2 regions of the Variovorax sp. VRV01 genome follow, and region 2 is predicted to be linked to the other one. Evidence: predicted binding sites of a transcription regulator. Region 2 holds the regulator's gene; the other holds the start of a gene.

Region 1 (10,433 bases), on a different contig from region 2:
CAAGATCGATTTCTACGACGACTGGATGCAAAGCGGCCACCGGCCGCCCCTGCTGCCCGCTGAAGCGCCGCGCGCGCCGCCGCCCCGGCGAAAGGCGCGGTAGCCCGGTTGCCTACTCCGCGATGAAGCCCGTGTCCTTGCGGATCGAATCGCGGTCGCGGTGGTTGTTCAGGCGGCCCAGCGTGTTGTCGAGCAGGCGCTTGAGCTTGTCGGCTGCGCCGCGGAAGGCTTCGTCGAGGGTGGTGGCGTGCTGGGTGACGGCCAGCGGCTGATGGTGGGCCAGGCGTGCTTCCATTACGCAGCACTTGTCTCCGGCGCCGGCCTTGTCGTGGTTCTCGTCGCTCAGATGCACTTCGACGCGGGTGACGTCGTCGACGAAGCGGCCCAGCTGCTGTTTGATCTCGGCGTCGGCCCAGCGCTCCAGCGCGTCCTTGTTGTTGACACCATTGCTCGTGTTGACCTGGATCTGCATGCCTTGTCCCTGATGATGGATGAACGAGCCTCTACTGTGCGCCCTAAACGCCCCAGGTACGCGTAGGCATGTTCCCCAACCCCCGGAACGGGGCGGGATTCAGCTCTGGATATAGGTCGTGAGCTGCGCGATGGTTGCCTCGTGGTCGGCAATGATGTCGTCCATCAGGTCCTGGATGGAGATCATGCCCACCACCTTGGTGCCGTCGACCACCGGCAGGTGGCGGAACTTGCGCTGGCTCATCAGCGCCATGCAGGCGCGCGTGCGGGTCTGCGGGGTCACGGTCATCACGTCGGGCGTCATGATCTCGCGGACCTTCATCTCCTTGGAGTTCTTGCCTTGCAGCGCCACCTTGCGGGTGTAGTCGCGTTCGGACAGGAAGCCCACCAGCCTGTCACCGTCCATCACCATCAGCGCGCCCACCTCGAAGCGCGCCAGCGTGGCCAGCGCATCGAACACGCTGGTGTCGGGCGAGGTGCGCCAGGCCGCGGAATCGTGACGCTTGAGCAGTTCGGAGACGGGTTTCATCGCGGTAACTCCATCAAAAAGGTTCGGCTTCGACCGGCGCGTCCATGCGCCGCACTCGGTCAAATGATAGGGGCGGAACCTCCTCCGCGATGCAAAAACCTCCAGGAGATTGCGTGTGCCGCGCCGGCACGCGCACCCACGCGAACTAAGGTGTTGCTGCGAGCACGCGGCTGAGCGCCACCGGGTCGCCCACCACGGTCTTGACCAGGCCCTTGTCGTCGAAGCTCACCTGGTACTCCGACCAGCTGTCGCGCCAGTAGCGCCAGATGGGCGCATCGAGGCTGGGGTTCTCGCTGGCCACCGGATAGCCGATGGCCATCAGCACCTGTTCGCGCGTCATGCCGGGCGCCACTTTTCCGGCCATGATGGCGTCGCGCACGGCGGGCGGGAAGGCGGCCATCTTCAGCTTGGGGTCTTCGGTCACCACGTAGCGCTGCGCGAAGTCGATCAGGGTGATGTTGCGGCTGTAGTCGTTCTTGATGCGCTGGGGCTTGCCCGCGAGATCGAGGTTGAACCAGCGGAAGTCGTAGCCCGTGATGCGCGCCGGCGTGCCCACGGCCACGATGCTGGTGCCCTGCTCGTCGTAGTTGATGTCGCTGATCGAGTTGCCGTAGGTGCGCATGTTGCAGCACAGGTAGCCGCTGACCAGCGGGCCCGGCGGCGGCGAGGGACGCTGGGCGTGGACGACGGTCGCGGGAACGACGGTGGCTGCCAGCAGGGCGGCAGCGGCAAGGCGCTTGAACATGGATTTCCCTCGGTACTTATTGAAAATGGCTGCGCATGCAGCGCGCGGATTCTAGAGGGCGCAGTGCGCCCAGGCGCAGGCAAAATGGGCCCGTGCAGCTACAGAAAGCGTAGCGGCGTGATTTGCCGCACAGCGCGGTCCACAATGCGCACCCGGCCTTCAGGCCCGCACCTTCCCCCACAGAGCGAAAGAAAGAACACCCTCGATGGCGATCCAGTGGTTCCCCGGGCACATGTACACGACCCAGAAGGCCATCACCGAGCGGGTGAAGGACATCGACGTGGTCATCGAACTGCTCGACGCGCGCCTGCCCGGCTCCAGCGCCAACCCGATGCTGGCCGAACTCACGGCTGGCCGGCCCACGCTCAAGGTGCTCAACAAGCAGGACCTGGCCGACCCCGCGCGCACGGCGCTCTGGCTTGCGCACTACAACGCGCTGCCGGCCACGCGCGCCATTGCGCTCGATGCGAGCCTGACCACACCCGCGCAGGCCATCGTGCGCGCCTGCCACGAGCTCTCGCCCAACCGCGGCGGCATGGCCAAGCCGATGCGCGTGCTGATCTGCGGCATTCCGAATGTCGGCAAGTCGACGCTCATCAACACGCTCACCGGCAGCCGCAAGGCCAAGACCGGCGACGAGGCCGGCATCACCAAGCTGGAGCAGCGCATCACGCTGGCCGACGATTTCTACCTCTGGGACACGCCCGGCATGCTGTGGCCGCGCATCGTGGTGCCCAAGAGCGGCTACAACCTGGCGGCCAGCGGCGCCGTGGGGCGCAATGCCTTCGACGAGGAAGAGGTGGCGCTCGAACTGCTCAACTACCTGAAGGCGCATTACGCGGCGGGCCTCACCGAACGCTTCAAGCTGGCCGAGCACGACGCCGCCGCCATCGCTGCCATGAAGGACGAAGAGGTGCTCGACGCCATCGGCCGCAAGCGCGGCGCGCTGCTGGGCAAGGGCCGCGTCAACCTGCAGAAGGCCGCCGAGATCGTGATGCACGAGTTCCGTGCGGGCAACCTCGGACGCATCACGCTCGAGACGCCCGAGGAGTTTGCGCAGTGGCTCGCCGAGGGGCTGCGTGCCGATGCGGAGCGTGCAGCAAAGAAGGCGGCGCGCGGCAAGAAGCGCAAGCCGGCCGCCGAGTCCGCCGAGGGCGAAGGGCCACCGCCGGACTGACCAGCCGCAGGCCGCCCGCCCACTATCATCGAGCCATGCAACGCCTCACGCGCCAACGCAACGCTGTCTTTTCGGCCTTCAGCGACACCGGCCTGGTGCTGACCGCGCCGGAAATCCTCGAGCGCGCCCGTGCCATCGTGCCCGAGATCAGCCTCTCCACCGTGTACCGCCAGGTGTCCATGCTGCTGGCCGACGGCGAGATCGCCAAGGTCGAGCTGCCGGGCGAACCGGCGCGCTACGAAGTGGCCTGCAAGCCCGATGCGCACCATCACGGCGAAGAGGCCGACCACCACCATCACTACTTTCACTGCAGCAGCTGCGGGCAGGTCTTCATGCTGCATGCCTGCCCCGGGCCCATGACCGACCTCGTGCCCAAAGGCTTCCAGGTGAAGAGCCATGAAGTGACGCTGCATGGCGTGTGCGCGGCCTGCGCCGGTGCCACCCGCAAGGCGCGGACGCCCAGGGCCCACTGACGCTCGGCGGCAGGTCAGCGCATCTGCAGGCGGGCGTCCTTCGGATAGCTGATGGTGTAGTCGGCCGCGACGCGCGCGGTCTTGCCGGCATCCAGATCGAAGCGCCACATGGCCAGTCCAGGCTGCTTGTTCCAGGCCAGCTCGGCGGGCTGCGGCGAGAACTGCGCGGCCACGCGCACCTGTTCGTCCACCGAAACGGGAGCCGCCTCGAGCACCTGCACCGCGATCGGCGTGCGGTGGCGGTTCTCCACCACGTAGGCGCGCTGCACCTTGCGCTCGGCGCGCGAGCCGGCAAAGCCTCCCGTGCCCTGGCTGTCGTTCTCGGGCTCGGCCTGCACGCGCACCAGTTCGTCGCGGCCGAAGGACAGCGTGAGCCTGGCGTCGCTCGGCGCGCTCCAGCGGCCGCTGCCGACGAAGTTGCCGTCGCGGTAGAGCTGCAGCGCACCGGCCGGCCAGACGCCCGCCGGCTGCGCAAGCTCGGCCACCAGGAAGGCGCTGGCGTCCACGCGCGGGCTGGTGCGGGCCGCGAGCTTGGCCGTGTCTTCGTGCTGGCCCAGCGCCAGCGTCACGCGCTGGCCGCTGGAGGGCACGTCGATGCTCTGGGGCACCGCGAATTCGGTGGCAAAGCTGTTGTCGAACACGTTGACGTCGAACAGAGGCTCCGTGGCTTCGGCCATGGCGCGCCGGTCGGCGGATGCGGCGGGCGCGGGCGCCGCCATCATCGCGGGCATGCCCCCCTGGACACGCGGCGGCGGCTCGATGCCGATGCGCCACGCGCTGGGCGTGCGGCCCGCGGTCTCGCGGCGCGGCTGGCCGGTGGAGAGCACCAGCTTCACGCCGCGCCAGTCTTCGCCCGTGGCCTGCGCCACCAGCGCCTGGCGCTCGATGCGCACCTTGCTCGTGGCGGTGTCAAGCAGCGCGCGGTAAGTGGGCGTCCAGCCGGGGCCGGCGACCTGGTAGCTCAGCTTCACGTCGGCATCGGCGCTGGCGGCCAGCGTCACGGTCACCGCCATCACCTGCGCGCCATGGCCTTGCGAGCGCTTGCGTTCGGCCAGCAGCGGGTTCAGCTGCCGGTCGATGTCGGCCTGCCTGCGCTGGATCTGGTGCTGCTTGAGCAGCGAATCCTGCCCGGTGCGGCGCATCGCCTCGGCCATCGCGGCGAGGTTGCGCGCATCGATCGGCGTGCGGGCGCCCTGGGCCGATTCGCCGCTGCCGCCCGAGAGCCCTTTCAGGTAGCCCGTCACCATGCCGAGCGCGTCGTTCTCGGCCTGCAGCGCGGCTTTCTGGTCCTCGAGTTCGCGGATGCGGCCATCGAGCGCGCTGGTGGCGCAGCGGGGCGACAGTTCGCGCGCCTCGCTCAGCACCGAGGTCTCGCCCACGCGCACCGATGCGCCGGCCGACACCTGCAGGCTCTGCACGTCGAGGCCCGCGGGCAGGCAGGCGAAGGTGACCGACCGGCTGCCGGCCGCAATGCGCGCGACGCGCTCCACGGTGGCGCTGCCGGGGTAGACCTTGACCTGGGTGATGCGCGAGTTGTCGGCTGCGGCTTGCGCGTGGGCGCCGGCGCTTGCCGCCAGCCAGGCGGTGGCGGCGAAGCTGGCACGGAGAAGAAGGAAGGCGGTGGAGGGTGCTTGCATGGAGAACCTTCGGAAGTGGATGGATGGCTTGTCTCCACTCATACGGCCGGGCTCGTCCAACGGGGTTAAGTCATTGCGGATTTTTTCGTCGCGGGCATTGCTGTCGCCCATGCAACCGCGGCGGCGCGGCCGGTCGCACGCGCGACGACCTGCGGCGGCTGCGCTTCATAAAGTAGGCCGTGCCCATCGCCGATGCACTTCTGCCCAGAGGAGACCTTCCATGCTCGACACCATCCAGGCTATCAACAAGACCGCCGCCTTCAACCGCTGGGCCGGCTTCGAAGTCACCCGCGCGGCCGAAGGCGAAGCCGAACTGCGCATGCAATGGCGCGAGGAAGACATGGGCCAGTACGCCGGCTTCCTGCATGCGGGGCTCATCGGCGCCATGCTCGACACGGCCTGCGGCTTCGCGGCCGCCACGGTGGCTGGCCGCGTGCTGGCCTCGCACTTCTCGGTGAACTGTTTGTCGCCCGCGCTGGGCCGTGCCTTCATTGCGCGCGGCAAGGTGGTGAAGGCCGGACGCAAGCAGGTGTTCGCCACCGCCGAACTCTATGGCCAGGGCGATGGCGACAGCCTCAAGCTCGTGGCGACGGGGAGCGCCATCCTGGTTCCGGTGCAAGAACCTCCGCCGGCGAAGTGACTGCGGCCCTGCCGCCGGCGCGCCGGGGCTTGAGCCCGAACAGCGGCCGCAGCCAGTTGAAGCGGCGGATCAGCCCGTCGGTGAGCAGCCAGCAGCCCACGATGGTCAGCACGACCAGCAGCGTGGGCTCCAGCACCGGCCCCAGCGCGAGCGGAGCCAGCAGCGCAATGCCCGCGATGATCAGCGTCTGGTGCAGCACGTACCACGGGTACACCGACTCGTTGGCCCAGCGCAGCCACGGCCACGGTCGGTTCAGGTGGCGGTGTCCGTGGCCGAGGATGGTGGCGACCGCCAGCCACAGGTAGAGCACGCGCAGGCTGTCCATCGGCACGCCGGAAGGCGGCCCCTTGGCGCCGAGCCTCAGCGCGATGAAGGTGGCGATCGCCGCCGCAGCCAGTGCCAGCGACACCCGCCGCAGGCGCTCCAGTTCGCGCCACACGCCCGTGTCCACACCCATCCAGTAGCCGTACAGGAACACGGTGAAGTAGATGCTGTGCAGGTGAAAGTCGCGGATCAGGTTGTGCGTGGGCGGAAAGTGCCGGGCCAGCAGCATCGTCCAGGCCAGCAGCGGAAGCGCCGGCAGCAACAGCAGCTTCCAGCCGCGCAGCCCGTTGAAGCGGCGGCGCATCCATTGGCCGGCCGGCGACTTCCACAGCGGCAGCGTCAGCGCGATGAGCGCCGTGTAGCTGAACAGGTAGGGCAGGTACCAGAGGTGGTTCCAGGTGATGCCGAACTCCGCGCCGTCGAAGGCCGCTTTCGGCCACGGATCGCCCATCGAAAGATAGCGCAGCAGGAAGGCGCCGAAGCCTGGCGCCACCAGGCCGCTGGCCACGCCCTGCGCATAGGCCTGGTAGGGCACGACCACCGCCATGCCGAAGGCCAGCGGCAGCATCAGCCGCACGCCTCGGCTGCGCAGCAGGCCCCAGGTGCCCTGGTGGCGGCTCAGGAAGCCCAGCGATACCCCCGAGACCAGGAACACCAGGTCCATGCGCCAGAGGTTGAGCATGCGCATCGGCCACTGCAGCCATTCGGCCGCATGCGGGCTCTTGAGATGCCACGGCCAGTCGGCCACGTAGTACATCGCCACGTGGTACAGGATGACCAGCAGGAAGGCCAGCGCGCGCAGCGCGTCGATGTCGTGCCGGCGGTCGGGCAGGGTGGCTGGGGTTGTGCTCATCGGTCGATGGTTGCGTCCACCCGCCGCGCGCCGACTGCACAAGGGACGGATCCCGGCCCTTTTGTGACGAGCGGTGGCCTGCGGGGACGAAATTCGCCCATGGGAAGCGCGGATCGCGAGAATCCCGGGCATGGCAGATTCCCGGAAGAACCTGTACGAGCGCTACGAACCCATCCGCCGCCGCGTGGAAGTGGGCTTCTGGATCGTCTTCATGGCGCTGCAGGCAGTGTTCAACACCACCGTGGCGCTGATCGACGCGCGCGACCGTGCCGTGCCCCGCGCCGCCTGGGAAATCGTCACCTGGGAGGTGTCGAGCCATCTCGTGCTGCTGGCGCTGGTGCCGGCGGTGGTGGCCATCCAGCACCGGCTGTCGCCGCTCGCGCGCACCCACCTGCTGCGCTACCTGGGGTGGCACCTGGCCGCCAGCGTGGTCTTCAGCGTGGTGCATGTGGCGGCGATGTTCGCGCTGCGCGCGATGGTCTATGCGGCCGTGGGCGAGCGCTACGACTTCGCCGGCTGGACCGGCCGCTGGGGTTACGAATACCTGAAGGACGTGCGCGCCTACCTGTCAATGGTGTTCGGCATCTGGGCCTACGGTGTGTTCATGCTGCGGCTGCAGGGCGAGGCGCGCGTGCTCGACCCGCCCGAGGCGGCGGCAGCAGCGGCCGCCGAGCCCGCCGAAGCCCATCAGGCAACTGCGCCGCCCGCGCGCCCCGAGCGCTTCCTGGTGCGCAAGCTGCGGCGCGAATTCCTCATTGCCGCGAGCGACATCGACTGGCTCCAGGCCGAAGGCAACTACGTCGGCCTGCACGTCAACGGCCACGACTACCTTCTGCGCGCCACGCTCACCGATTTTCTGGCGCAGCTCGACCCCGCCCATTTCGTGCGCGTGCACCGAAGCCATGCGGTCAATCTCGGCCGCATCAAGGAAATCGAGCCGCTCGACGGGGGCGATGCCCGGCTGCACATGCACGATGGCAGCACGGTGCCGTGCAGCCGGCGCTATCGCGAGGCCTTGCGCGCCGGGGCGGGCTGACTGGGGCCGATCCGTCCTGTTCCGGTGCGAACGCTGCACTGGGAACGCCCATTTCCACCTGTGACGCACCACTAATGAGCTTTTAGGCACCATTTTTGCTTTCTTGCGGCGCTGGCCCGAGCAATTCGGGTGCATGCACCAATTCAAAACCAAAAACTGCAAGAAGCTCCAATGGACGCACTCAAACAGGGCGCAGACGCGCTGTTCATCCTTCTCGGCGCGATCATGGTGCTGGCCATGCATGCCGGTTTCGCCTTCCTGGAACTGGGCACCGTGCGCAAGAAGAACCAGGTCAATGCGCTGGTCAAGATCCTGGTCGACTTCTCGGTCTCGACCATCGTGTACTTTCTCGTGGGCTATGGCGTGGCCTATGGCACCCACTTCTTCGTGGGGGCCACCGAGCTTGCGGCCAGGAGCGGCTACGAGCTCGTGAAGTTCTTCTTCCTGCTCACCTTTGCGGCGGCGATTCCGGCGATCATTTCGGGCGGCATCGCCGAACGCGCCAAGTTCTGGCCGCAATTGATCGCTACGGCGGTCATTGTCGGTTTTGTCTATCCGCTGTACGAGGGCATTGCCTGGAACAAGGCCTTCGGCATCCAGGCCTGGATCGCCTCGGCCACGGGCAGCGAGTTCCATGACTTTGCCGGTTCGGTGGTGGTGCATGCGGTGGGCGGCTGGCTCGCGCTGCCGGCCGTGCTGCTGCTGGGCGCGCGCCGCAACCGCTACCGCGGCGACGGCTCGCTGAGCGCGCATCCACCCTCGAACATTCCCTTTCTGGCGCTGGGCGCCTGGGTGCTGTGCGTGGGCTGGTTCGGCTTCAACGTGATGAGCGCGCAGAGCATCGACAAGATCTCCGGCCTGGTGGCTGTCAATTCGCTGATGGCAATGGTCGGCGGCACGCTGGTGGCGCTGGCGCTGGGCAAGAACGACCCCGGCTTCGTCTACAACGGCCCGCTCGCCGGGCTGGTGGCCGTGTGCGCGGGTTCCGACCTGATGCATCCGCTGGGCGCGCTGGTGGTGGGTGGCGTGGCCGGCGCCATCTTCGTGGTGATGTTCACGCTCACGCAGAACAAGTGGAAGATCGACGACGTGCTCGGCGTCTGGCCGCTGCACGGCCTGTGCGGCACCTGGGGCGGCATCGCGGCGGGCATCTTCGGCACCCAGGCGCTGGGCGGCATCGGCGGCGTGAGCGTGTGGGCGCAGCTCATCGGCACCTTGATGGGTGTGGCATGGGCGGCGCTGGCGGGCGCGGCGGTCTACGGCGCGCTCAAGGCCACGCTGGGGCTGCGCCTCACGCAGGAAGAGGAATACGACGGCGCCGACCTGTCGATCCACCACATCTCGGCGACGCCGGAGCGGGAGGTCAATTGGTGAGTGCTGCGCGGTAGATCGGCTTGGGCTATTCTCGGCGCCCTTTGCAACCGCCCGAGGAGAAGAACCCATGACAACATCCACCCGCTGGCTGCGCCGCGGCATTGCCGCAATGGCCGGCAGCATGCTGATGCTTTCGTTTGCAGCCTACGCCGGCGCCCCGCAGGTCAAGACCCAGGCGCCGGGCTTCTACCGCACGATGCTCGGCGACTTCGAGGTGACGGCGCTGTTCGACGGCACCATCGACCTGGAGCCCAGGAAGCTGCTCACCAACACCACGCAGGCACAGGTCGGCAAGCTGCTCGATCGCGGCTTCGAGAAAGACACTGTGCCCACCTCGGTGAACGGCTATCTCATCAATACCGGCAGCAAGCTGGTGCTGGTCGACACCGGTGCCGGCGGCCTGTTCGGCCCCACGCTCGGCAGCCTGCAGGCCAACCTCAAGGCTGCGGGCTACCAGCCCGAGCAGGTCGACGACGTGCTCATCACCCACATGCACGGCGACCATGTCGGCGGCCTCGTGCAGGACGGCAAGCTGGTGTTCCCCAACGCCACCATCCACGCCGGCCAGGAAGACGCCGACTTCTGGCTGGACAAGGGCAACCTGGAGAAGGCCTCCGCCGAGATGAAGGGCTTCTTCCAGGGTGCGATGGCCTCGCTGAACCCGTATGTGGAGGCCGGCAAGTTCAAGGGCATGAAGGGCAGCACCGACCTGGTGCCCGGCATCAAGGCCGTGCCTGCCCACGGCCACACGCCGGGCCACAACATCTACGTGGTCGAGTCCAAGGGCCAGAAGCTGGTGCTGTGGGGCGACCTGATGCACGTGGCCGCCGTGCAGTTCGCGCAGCCGCAGATCACCATCTCGTTCGACGTCGACTCGAAGCCGGCGGCGGCGGAGCGCAAGAAGGCCTATGCCGATGCGGCCAAGGGGCGCTACCTGGTCGGCAGCGCGCACCTGCCGTTCCCGGGGCTGGGCCATGTGCGGGCCGAGGGCAAGGGCTATGTCTGGGTGCCTGTGGATTACCAGCAGCTGCGATAGACAGCCAGCCGGCTGAAGGTTGAACGGCGCGGGCAGGTGTTGTCGCGCCAGCAGCACGAATGTGCGCGCTGTAGCAAACTCGCCCGACCGCTCCGTTCCACACCCCACGCCAACATGACCCAATCTCCCCCCGCCCTC
Region 2 (10,433 bases):
GCGCACGCTGTCGACATCGAGCAGCGGCACGCCGCCGTACGAGGCGGTCTTGCCGATCACGCGCTCGGGCGAATCGGCGTAGGCCTCGGCAAGGGTCCAGATCAGGTCGAGTTTGCCGGCAGCCAGGTCTTCGGCGATCGGGCTGTAGCCGAGCAGGTCGTTGGGCGCGGGCCTGGGCGGCGGCGGCGTGGTGTCGGGGCCGGTGGCGGTCTCGAAGCGCTTCTGCAGCTCGCCCTGCGGAAGTTCGCTGGCCACCACCGACTGGACCGGCCGCACATAGACGCTGTTCCAGTACTGGTCGAACAGCGCGCCCAGCCGCGGGACCAGCGCACCAGCCACGAAGGTGTCGAGATCGAGGAAATTCTCGCCCGCCGTGCGCCTGAAATACTGGTTGCCGATGTTGCGCCCGCCCGCCACCGCCATCGCGCCGTCGGCGATGAAGAGCTTGTTGTGCATGCGCCGGTTGACGCGGCTGAAGTCGAACAGCGAAGCGGTGAAGCGCCTGAGCAGGCTCCCGCGCCCGGCCGGAAACGGGTTGAACAGGCGCAGCTCGACATTCGGCGTGGCGGCCAGGCCGAGCAGCAGTTCGTCCTCGCCCGAGGTGTAGAGATCGTCCATCAGGAGCCGCACGCGCACGCCGCGCCGGGCCGCATCGCGCAGCGTGCGCAGCAGGTAGCGGCCGGTCTCGTCGTTCTCGATCTGGTAGTACTGCACGTCGAGCGTGCGCTGGGCGCGCCGCGCGAGCTGGATGCGGGTGTCGAAGGCGAAGTCGCCGCCCGGCATCAGGCGAAAGCCGCTCAGGTCCGGGTCGGGCTGCGAGGCCAGCGCGATCTTGCCGAGCGCGGTGTCGGCCGACGCGGCCATGGCCTTGGTGGGCGGGCGCGGTGCCTCGTCGGGCAGGGTGGCGCAGCCGGCGACGAGCAGCGCCGCCAGCATGGCAAAGACCGCGAGCCCACAGCGCGACAGCAGGCGGCGGGCCATCGGCGGCTTTCTACAGGGCCTTGCGAAGGTTGGCGGGCGCGATGCGCAAGGCCTCGCGATACTTGGCCACGGTGCGGCGTGCGCACTCGATGCCCTGCTCCTTGAGCATTTCGGAGATCTGGCTGTCGGACAGCGGTTTCTTGATGCTCTCGGAGCTCACGAACTGCTTGATCAGCGCGCGCACCGCGGTGCTCGACGCATTGCCGCCGGTCTCGGTGCCGAGCGCCGAGCCGAAGAAGTACTTGAGCTCGACCGTGCCGAAAGGCGTGGCCATGTACTTGGCCGTGGTCACGCGCGAGATGGTCGATTCGTGCAGGCCGAGTTCGTCGGCGATCTCGCGCAGCACCAAGGGCCGCATTGCGAGCTCGCCGTGCACGAAGAAGCTCTTCTGCCGCTCGACGATGGCGTTGCTCACGCGCAGGATGGTGTCGAAGCGCTGCTGGATGTTCTTGATGAACCAGCGCGCCTCCTGCAGCCGCTGCGACAGCGCCTGGCTGCCCTCGCCCTTGTGCGACTTGAGCGCGCCGGCATAGATGTCGTGCACGCGCAGCCGCGGCATCACCTCGGGGTTGAGCATGACGCGGAACTTGGCATTGGTGCCGCGGCCGATCTTGGTGACGATCACGTCGGGAATCACGATGTTGCGCTCGACGTCGACGAAGCGGCGGCCCGGCTTGGGCTCCAGACGCGAGATGATCTGCAGCGCCGAGCGCACCACCTCTTCGTTGGTGCGCGTGAGCGTGGCCAGGCGCTTGAAATCGCGCCGCGCGAGCAGCTCCATCGGCTGCTTGCAGATCGCGATGGCGGTCTTGCGCACCAGGGCCTGCTCTTCGGTCTCGCTTTCGCTGGCCAGCGCGCGCAGCTGGATGCACAGGCATTCGCCCAGGTCGCGCGCGCCGACGCCGGCCGGCTCCAGGCTTTGCAGCAGGCCGAGCGCCACCTGGAAGTGGTGCACCAATTCGTCGAACTGGTCGTTGTCGTCGCCCGCGAGGCCCGAGGCCAGCGCCGGCAGGGAGTCTTCGAGGTAGCCGTCGTCGTTGAGCGATTCGATCAGGAAGCGCAGCGCGGCGCTGTCGTTCTCGTTGAGCCGCAGGCTCAGCGCCTGCCGGTGCAGGAAGGACTGCAGCGACTCCTGGCTGCGCGCGAGCTCGGTGGCGTCGGCGCGTTCGTCGTCGCCCAGGTTGTTCTGGCGCGCGGGGGCGTCGCTGCCCCATTCGCTGTCGTCGGGCGCCATGTCGACGGTGCCGTCGCCTTCCCAGTCGGGCTCGCGCTCGGTGGCGTCGGCGGCGGGTACGTCGGCCTCGGCTGCCGAGGAGGTTTCGCTCGAAGTGGTGGTTGCGCTGCTGGCCGGGGCCGAGGCGAATTCGCCCTCGGCGGCTTCACCGGCTTCGTCGCGCGGCACCGGCGTGTCGATGGCGTCGAGCCCGAACTCCTCGCGCGCCGCTTCTTCCGCGGTGCGTTCGAGGAACGGGTTCTCGTCCAGCATCTGCTCCACCTCCTGGCTCAGTTCGAGCGTGGACAGCTGCAGCAGCCGGATCGACTGCTGCAGCTGGGGCGTGAGCGCCAGGTGCTGCGAAACGCGAAGGGACAGCCCTTGCTTCATGGAGACCGACTCCTCCCTTACATCCGGAAGTGCTCGCCGAGGTACACCCTGCGTACTTCGGCGTTGTCGACGATCTCCGAGGGTGTGCCTTGTGCCAGCACATGCCCGTCGCTGATGATGAACGCGTGATCGCAGATGCCCAGCGTCTCACGCACGTTGTGGTCGGTGATGAGCACGCCGATGCCGCGCTCCTTCAGGAAGCTGATGATCCGCTGGATCTCGATCACCGCGATCGGGTCGATGCCGGCGAAGGGCTCGTCCAGCAGGATGAAGCGCGGCTGCGTGGCCAGCGCGCGGGCGATCTCGACCCGGCGCCGCTCGCCGCCCGAGAGCGCGAGCGCGGGCGAATCGCGAAGATGGTCCACCCGCAGGTCGGCCAGCAGCCCCGAGAGCCGCTCCTCGATGCGCTGCTTCGTCAAAGGCGCGGGCTTGCCGCTGGCGTCGGGTTCGCGCTGGAGTTCGAGCACGGCGCGCACGTTTTCCTCGACCGTGAGCTTGCGGAAGATGGAGGCTTCCTGCGGCAGGTAGCTCAGGCCCATGCGGGCGCGCCGGTGGATCGGCATGTGGGCGATGGGCTCGCCGTCGATGGTGATGTCGCCCGCGTCGGCCCGCACCAGGCCCACGATCATGTAGAACGACGTGGTCTTGCCCGCACCGTTGGGGCCGAGCAGCCCGACAACCTCGCCCTTTTGCACGTCGAGCGAGACGTCCCGCACGACCTTGCGGCTGCCGTAGCTTTTCTGCAGTCCGCGCACCACCAGGCGGCTGCCCGGCGTGCCGTCGGCGTTCTGGGTTCCAGCGGTTTCGATCACTTGCGCCCTTCCCCTTCGCCGCCCAGCGTGGTGGTCGAGCGCAGGCCGGCGCCGGGCGCCGGCTGGGGCGCGGCCGGTGCGGCCCGTCCCCCGGCCGGGGCCGAGGCGCCGGGCGCCGGCGCGGTGGCGCTCTTGGGCGTCAGGATGGTCTTCACCCGTCCGCCCGCCGGCGCGTTCACCGCGGTGTTCGGCGGCACGGTGGAACCATTGACGGTGTAGGTGTCGTTGCTCTGGTCGTAGACGATCAGCGCACCCTGGCTCTCGTCGTTCGGCGTGGCCCCGATCAGCCGGCGCATGACGGCATTGCGGATGAACTTGACGTTGTCGGCGCGGCTGTCGTACTCGATGACCTCGGATTCGCCCTCGATCCACTCGTCGGGCGCATTGCGCTTCTGCTTGTAGTAGGCCCGCTTGCCGGGCGCCGCCGTGACCACGCCGTACTGGTAGCCCTCGGCATCCTGGCGTACGTCGATGCGCGCGCCGCGGATGATGATCGTGCCCTTGGTGACCAGCACGTTGCCCGTGAACACGCTCGTCTGCTTGAGGTCGTCGTAGCGCATCGCATCGGATTCGATGTTCATCGGCTTGCTGCGGTCGGCAGTCTCGGCCAGCGCGGCCGACGCCAGGCCGGCCAGCAGCAGCGCACCGATAGCCGCGCGAGCGAGACGGGCCAGGCGGCCGGTGCTGCGAAGAAGAGGGGTGGTGTGGGAGTAGGAGTGCAATGTCATAGAGGCACGAAACTTGCTCTGCATTGTATGCGGCGGATGGCGCCAAGCCTTCAACCGCAAATGAAAAAGCCCGCCAAATGCGGGCTTGACATCCCATCCGGGAGACACCGCGGAACCGGCTTTGCCGGGCCGCAGGTGCCGCCCCCTGCAAGGGGGTGTGGGCGCAGCGGACACGAAGTGCTGCGCAGTCCGGGGTCAGCCTTTCTTGGCTTCGCCGATCAGGTAGTTGGTGACCTGCAGCGCCTTGGTCATGTTGCCGGCCAGCTCGCCGTCCACGTACCAGCGCCCGTTCACGGCCAGCGCCGGCACGCCAGCCACCTTGTAGGCGTCGGTCAGCTGCGCGGCGCGCTTGGCCTTGCTGGCCACGCCGAAGGAGGTGAAGACTTCCTTGAACTTGGCGCCGTCCAGGCCGTTGGCTCCCGCCCAGGCAATGATGTTGGCGTCGCCGTTCACGTTCTGGCGCTGCTTGTGGATGGCGTCGAAGACCTTCGGCTGGAATTCATCGACCTTGCCCATGGCTTCGAGCGCGTAGTACAGGCGCTGCTTGGCTTCGACGTCGTTGCCCACGAAAGGCACGGGCACGCGGCGGAACGCCACTTCCTTGGGGGCCGTCTTGAGCCAGGCTTCCAGCTGCGGCTCGAAGTCGTTGCAGTGCGGGCAGTTGTACGAGAAGAACTCGATCACCTCGACCTTGCCCGCCGGCGCGTCGACCGGCACGCGCTTGTCGAGCACCAGGTACTCGGTGCCGGCCTTGGGCGCACGCGCCTGGGCGTGCGCGGTGTTGCCAGCCAGCGAAAGCAGGCCCAGCGAGGTGGCGGCCAGCGAAAAGTCACGACGTTTCATTGAAAGAGTTCTCCTGTGGGGTACGGCAGACTGAGCCGGCGCGCCGCGCGGAGTTCCCGCAAGCGGCATGCCCAGGACGATCCTGGCGGCGGCCCATGCCGCGCGGCGAAGCTTAAAGAATATCCGTGACGGCTGCCGGCAAGCTCAACGCTGCACGCGCACGAGCGCCGATTCGAGGCCGCCGCTGTCGAGCCGCTCCTTCAGGCGATCGGCCTCGTCCTTCTTGTTGAACGGGCCCGCGCGCACCCGGTAGACGGTGCGGCCTGCCTGCTCGCGCTCCGTGACCCGGGCCTCCACGCCCATCAGCGACAGCTTGGCGCGCTGGGCCTCGGCATCGTCGGTGGTGCGGAAGGCGCCCGCCTGCACGAAGTACATGAACGGATCGGCACCCGCCGCCGCGCTGTTGCCGCCGGGCGCGGCGGAAGCCGTGGCAGTGCTGCCGCTGTTGCCGCCGGCGCGCGCGCGGGCCAGGTCGCCGAGCGGATCGTTCGATGGCGGCAGGGAATTGGCCTCGGCCGGCACCGGGGCCGGGCGCGCGGGCTTCGGAGCCACCACCACCGGCACCGGCGGGGCGGGCGGCGGCGCCGCACCCGGCGCCACGGCGGCGGTGTCGCCGCCGGCCGGTGGCGCCACCGGACCGGCCGCGGCCGGCGGTGGCTTGGGCGCGCCGGCCTTGCCTGCCAGCGGCGCGTTGGGGTCCCAGTCGCGGTTCTTGCGGGCTTCGGCTTCGTCCTGCTCGGCGCCGCCGCGCTGGGTCTTGGTCACGAACGGGATCGGCACCTTGGTCACGTAGACCGCGATGCCCAGCGCGACACCCAACCCCAGCACCAGGCCGACGATGAGCCCGATGACGATGTTGCCGCGTTGTCTGGTTGTCTTCTTCATGGTGAGGTTCACATCTTGCTCGGCGCACTGACGCCGAGAATCGCGAGGCCATTGTGCAGCACCTGCGCGGTGGCCGCGACGAGCGCGAGCCGCGCCAGCTTGACCGGCTCCTCGTCGACCAGGATGCGCTCCGCGTCGTAGTAGCTGTGGTAGCTGGCCGCCAGTTCGCGCAGGTAGAAGGTGACGTCGTGCGGCGCGAAATCCTTGGCCGCGGCCGTGAGCATGGCGGGGTACTTGGCCAGCAGCAGCATGAGCGCCTGCGCGGCCGGGCTTTCGAGCGGCGACAGATCCACGTCCTTGAGGGCGGCCGCGTCGCCGCCCCAGCCCGCCAGCACCGAGCAGATGCGCGCATGGGCGTACTGCACGTAGTACACCGGGTTGTCGTTGTTCTTGGCCACGGCCAGGTCGACGTCGAAGGTGTATTCGGTGTCGGGCTTGCGGCTCAGCAGGAAGAAGCGCACGGCGTCGGTGCTGGTCCACTCGATCAGGTCGCGCAGCGTGACGTAGCTGCCCGCGCGCTTGCTGATCTTGACCTCTTCGCCGCCCTTCATCACGCGCACCATGGTGTGCAGCACGTAGTCGGGGTAGCCCTCGGGAATGCCGACGCCCGCCGCCTGCAGGCCGGCGCGCACGCGCGCAATGGTGCCGTGGTGGTCGGTGCCCTGGATGTTGACCACCTTGTGGAAGCCGCGCTCCCACTTGGCGATGTGATAGGCGACGTCGGGCACGAAGTAGGTGTACGTGCCGTCCTGCTTCTTCATCACGCGGTCCTTGTCGTCGCCGTAGTCGGTCGACCGGAGCCACAGCGCGCCGTCCTGCTCGTAGGTCTTGCCGGCGGCCACGAGCTTTTGCACCGCGGCCTCGACACGGCCGCTGGTGTAGAGGCTCGATTCGAGGTAGTAGTTGTCGAAGCGCACGCGGAAGGCCTGCAGGTCCAGGTCCTGCTCGCGGCGCAGGTAGGCGACCGCGAATTCGCGGATGGAGTCGAGGTCGTCGATATTGCCGCTGGCGGTGTATTCGCGGTCGTCCGACCTGACGGTCTTCTTCGCCTTGAAGTCTTCGGCGATGTCGGCGATGTAGTCGCCGTTGTAGGCGGGCGCCTTCTCGCCGCTCGGCCATTCGGGGTCGCCGGGCTTGAAGCCGCGGGCGCGCAGCTGGGTGCTGTGGGCCAGCGTCTGGATCTGAACGCCGGCATCGTTGTAGTAGAACTCGCGCCAGACGGTGTCGCCCTGGGAGGCGCGCAGGTTGCAGATGGCGTCGCCGAGCGCGGCCTGGCGGCCGTGGCCGACGTGCAGCGGCCCGGTCGGGTTGGCCGAGACGAACTCGACCAGCACCTTTTCGCCGGTGGCGGGCTGCCGGCCGAAGGCATCGGCCGCATTCAGCACTTCGCGCACGATCTGCTGCTTGGCAGCGGTCTTCAGGCGGATGTTGAGGAAACCGGGGCCGGCGACCTCGATGGCTTCGACCCACTGGCCGAAAACCGGGGTGGCGAGCAGCGCGGCACTGAGCTCCTCGGCCAGTTCGCGCGGCTTGCGCCCGAGCGGCTTGGCGAGTTGCATGGCGGCCGTGCTGGCGAAATCGCCGTGGGCAGCCACCTTGGGCGACTCGAACGCGGCTTTGGAGCCAGCGCCGGGCGAGAGGGATTCGAGCGTGTTCGCGAGCGCCGCGAGCAGCTCCTGTTTGACCAATAGCATCTGCGAATTTTACCGGGGGCAAACCCGGGCGCCGTTGACCATCGTCATCCGATTGCCGCCTTCGGCCGTTAGAAGCCTCGGCCCCGGGGCGGGGCACCTGTCACAACCCACCTTGCAAGGACATATCACCATGAAGAAGTTCCTTTCCCTGGTCGCCCTGGGCGCCTGTCTCTCCTTCGGCGCCGCGCAGGCACAAGACAAGGCCCCGGCCAAGGCTCCGGCACCCGTCACCGCTCCCGCGGCCACGCCCGCTACGCCTGCCACCCCCGCCGCTCCTGCGGCGGCCACCCCCGCGGCGCCCGCCACCGCAGCAGCCCCCGCCGCCGGCGCAAGCTGCGAATCCAAGGCCATCGACAAGAACGGCAAGCCGCTGGCCGGCGCCGCCAAGGGCAGCTTCATCAAGAAGTGCGAAAAAGACGCCAAGGCCGCCGCAGCACCTGCTTGCGCAGCCAAGGCCGTCGACAAGAACGGCAAGCCGCTGGCCGGCGCCGCCAAGAGCAGCTTCATGAAGAAGTGCGAAAAGGACGCCAAGGCCTGAAGCAGCACTGCGCTCCAGCTTGCGCAAACAGGGCCCGCCGCGTGCGGGCCTTTTTCATGGCCGCGAGGCCGGCTACTTCAGCACGCTCAGCAGGTTGTTGAAGTCGTCGGTCCAGGGGCGGACGCCCGCGCGCAGCACGATCGGCGAGGCCGCGGCGCGCACCGGATCGCGCGCCAGCACGGCCGGATCGCGCGCCACCAGCACCCAGTCGGTCGGATTGAGCCACCTCGAGGCTTCGGCGTCGTCGCTCACGAGCACGGCATGCAGGCCCTTCAGCCCGGCAATCCGCGCGACCACCGGTGCCAGCTCGAGGAAACGGTTGGTCACATGGAAGGCCACGATGCCATCGGGCTTCATGTGCCGCAGGTAGACGTCCATGGCCTGCGCCGTGAGCAGGTGGGCCGGCACCGCATCGCCCGAGAAGGCGTCCACCGCGAGCAGGTCGAAGCCCTGCGACGGCTCGCGCTCCAGCGCCAGCCGCGCATCGCCGAGCACGCGCTCGATGCGCGCGGGGCTGTCGCGCAGGAAGCTGAATTCACTGTCCGCCAGCTCGAACACCTGCGGGTTGATCTCGTAGATGCGGTAGGCGTCGCCGCTGCGGCCGTAGCTTGCGAGCGTGCCGGCGCCCAGGCCGATCAGCCCCACGCGGCGCGGTCCGGCCGGCGCGGCGGCAATCGCACGCCCGATGCCCGAGGTGGCGCCGTAGTAGGTGGTGGGCTCGCGCCGGCGGGCGGGATCGAGGAACTGCTCGCCATGCTTGATGGAGCCGTGCGACAGCACCCGCACGCTGTCCGAGGGATGGAGGCGCCGCACGTCGAAGGTGATCAGCGCGCCGTGGAAATTGCGCAGCAGGTGGCGCGCGTCCGACCTGTCGCTCGCGATCTGCGCCATCAGGAAGTACGCGCAGCCGGCCGCCAATGCCACGCCGGAAATCCGCAGCCAGATCCGCTGGCGCAGAACGGCGGCTGCGGCGAGCGCCGTCAGCACCAGGCCGATGCCCAGCTCGTAATACGCCGGCAGCACATGCGGCGCCACCAGCCCGACCGTGGCGCCTCCCAGCGCGCCGCCGAGCGCGAGCATCAGGTAGAAGCGCGTGAGATAGCGCGGCGCCGGCCGCAGCCTGGCGGTTTCACCGTGCAGGAACATGCACAGCACGAACAGGCCGCCGACATAGATCGGCAGCCCCGTGCGCACGGCCGAGCCGACGTGGTGCTGCAGCCCGAAGGCGCACAGCAGCAGCACGCCCGCCGCCAGCGGCAGGAAGACGCCGCGCCGGTACCAGCGGTCGCTTTCGAAGCACAGGACGAAGGTGAACAGGTACAGCGACAGCGGCACGATCCAGAGAAACGGAACCGCGGCGACGTTCTGGGTGATGTGGTTGGTCACGGCCAGCAACAGCCACGAGGCCAGCGCCGGCAGCACCAGCCAGAGCAGGCCATCGGACCAGCGCGGCGGCTTGTCGCTGCCGTCGGCGGCCGCGCCCAGGCCGGGCGCCGCGGCAACCGGCACGGCCGCGGGCCAGCGGCAGGCCACGAGCAAGGTCGTGCCGGCGCAAAGCCCCACGAACAGGCCGTAGCCCCATGACCATCCCGTCGCCTGCTGCAGCAGCGAGCTGCGCGGCTCGATCAGCACCGGATAGCTCAGCAGCGACAGCAGCGATGCCAGGTTGGAGAGCGAGAAATAGCGGTACACCCGCGCGCTCCAGGGCGTGCGCGCCACCCACGACTGCACCAGCGGGCCGGTGGTCGACAGAAGAAAGTACGGAAGGCCGATGGTCGCAAGCAGCAGCCCGAGGATCAGCCACGCCGGGTCTTCGGCGCCCGTGGGCTTCCAGCGCGCAGCCACCACGAGCGGAAGGAACGCCAGGCTCGCCAGCAGCAGCCCCACGTGCAGCGCGGCCTGCGCGCGTACGCGAAGGCGGCGCGTGACCCAGTCGGAGTAGGCATAGCCGGCGAGCAGCACGGCCTGGAAGAACACCATGCAGGTCGACCAGACGGCGGCCGAACCGCCGAACCAGGGCAGGATCTGCTTGGCGATCAGCGGCTGCACCAGGAACAGCAGGAACGCGCTGCTGAAGATGGTGCCGGCAAACAGGAGCTGGATGCCGGCGCGTTCCATGCGCCTACTTGCCGAAGCCGCGCGCGAGGAACACGGCGACCAGCGGAATCAGCGCGATCAGGTGGGCCTGCACCATCACCAGCCTGCGCGTCTTGCGGATGTCGGCTTCCGCCGGCAGCGTGCCGTTGGCACGCAGCGCCTTGCGCCAGCGGAAGTAGGTGAGCGTCGGAAAGATCGAGAGCACGCCGACGATGATGAACAAGCCGAGCTTCACGTGCAACAGCGGGTTGG

The links. Region 2 encodes sigma-54, which starts transcription at its own class of promoters, with help from an activator protein. Its sites were predicted from a motif close to TGGCANGNAANCTGCTTT; they were not measured.
Region 1: a site for sigma-54 is predicted at 7,970-7,987, ahead of IB278_RS12645 (ammonium transporter). Genes of this name have one in related genera too.

What each region holds. Positions count from the first base shown of each region.
Region 1 is NZ_JACVBS010000006.1:101,113-111,545, reverse strand. Features, by position in the region: gene IB278_RS12695 (MerR family transcriptional regulator) at 1-103, shown strand, start outside; gene IB278_RS12690 (HPF/RaiA family ribosome-associated protein) at 113-472, opposite strand; gene IB278_RS12685 (CBS domain-containing protein) at 572-1,000, opposite strand; gene bamE (outer membrane protein assembly factor BamE) at 1,146-1,745, opposite strand; gene ylqF (ribosome biogenesis GTPase YlqF) at 1,951-2,922, shown strand; gene IB278_RS12670 (Fur family transcriptional regulator) at 2,958-3,395, shown strand; gene IB278_RS12665 (DUF4139 domain-containing protein) at 3,410-5,032, opposite strand; gene IB278_RS12660 (PaaI family thioesterase) at 5,253-5,672, shown strand; gene IB278_RS12655 (acyltransferase family protein) at 5,608-6,849, opposite strand; gene IB278_RS12650 (LytTR family DNA-binding domain-containing protein) at 6,980-7,885, shown strand; gene IB278_RS12645 (ammonium transporter) at 8,057-9,259, shown strand; gene IB278_RS12640 (MBL fold metallo-hydrolase) at 9,327-10,295, shown strand; gene IB278_RS12635 (succinylglutamate desuccinylase/aspartoacylase family protein) at 10,410-10,433, shown strand, end outside.
Region 2 is NZ_JACVBS010000005.1:270,421-280,853, reverse strand. Features, by position in the region: gene IB278_RS11625 (phospholipase D family protein) at 1-981, opposite strand, end outside; gene IB278_RS11620 (RNA polymerase factor sigma-54) at 992-2,584, opposite strand; gene lptB (LPS export ABC transporter ATP-binding protein) at 2,602-3,396, opposite strand; gene lptA (lipopolysaccharide transport periplasmic protein LptA) at 3,393-4,124, opposite strand; gene IB278_RS11605 (thiol:disulfide interchange protein DsbA/DsbL) at 4,320-4,967, opposite strand; gene IB278_RS11600 (SPOR domain-containing protein) at 5,112-5,852, opposite strand; gene argS (arginine--tRNA ligase) at 5,861-7,546, opposite strand; gene IB278_RS11590 (hypothetical protein) at 7,677-8,084, shown strand; gene IB278_RS11585 (spermidine synthase) at 8,157-10,202, opposite strand; gene IB278_RS11580 (DUF2214 family protein) at 10,207-10,433, opposite strand, start outside.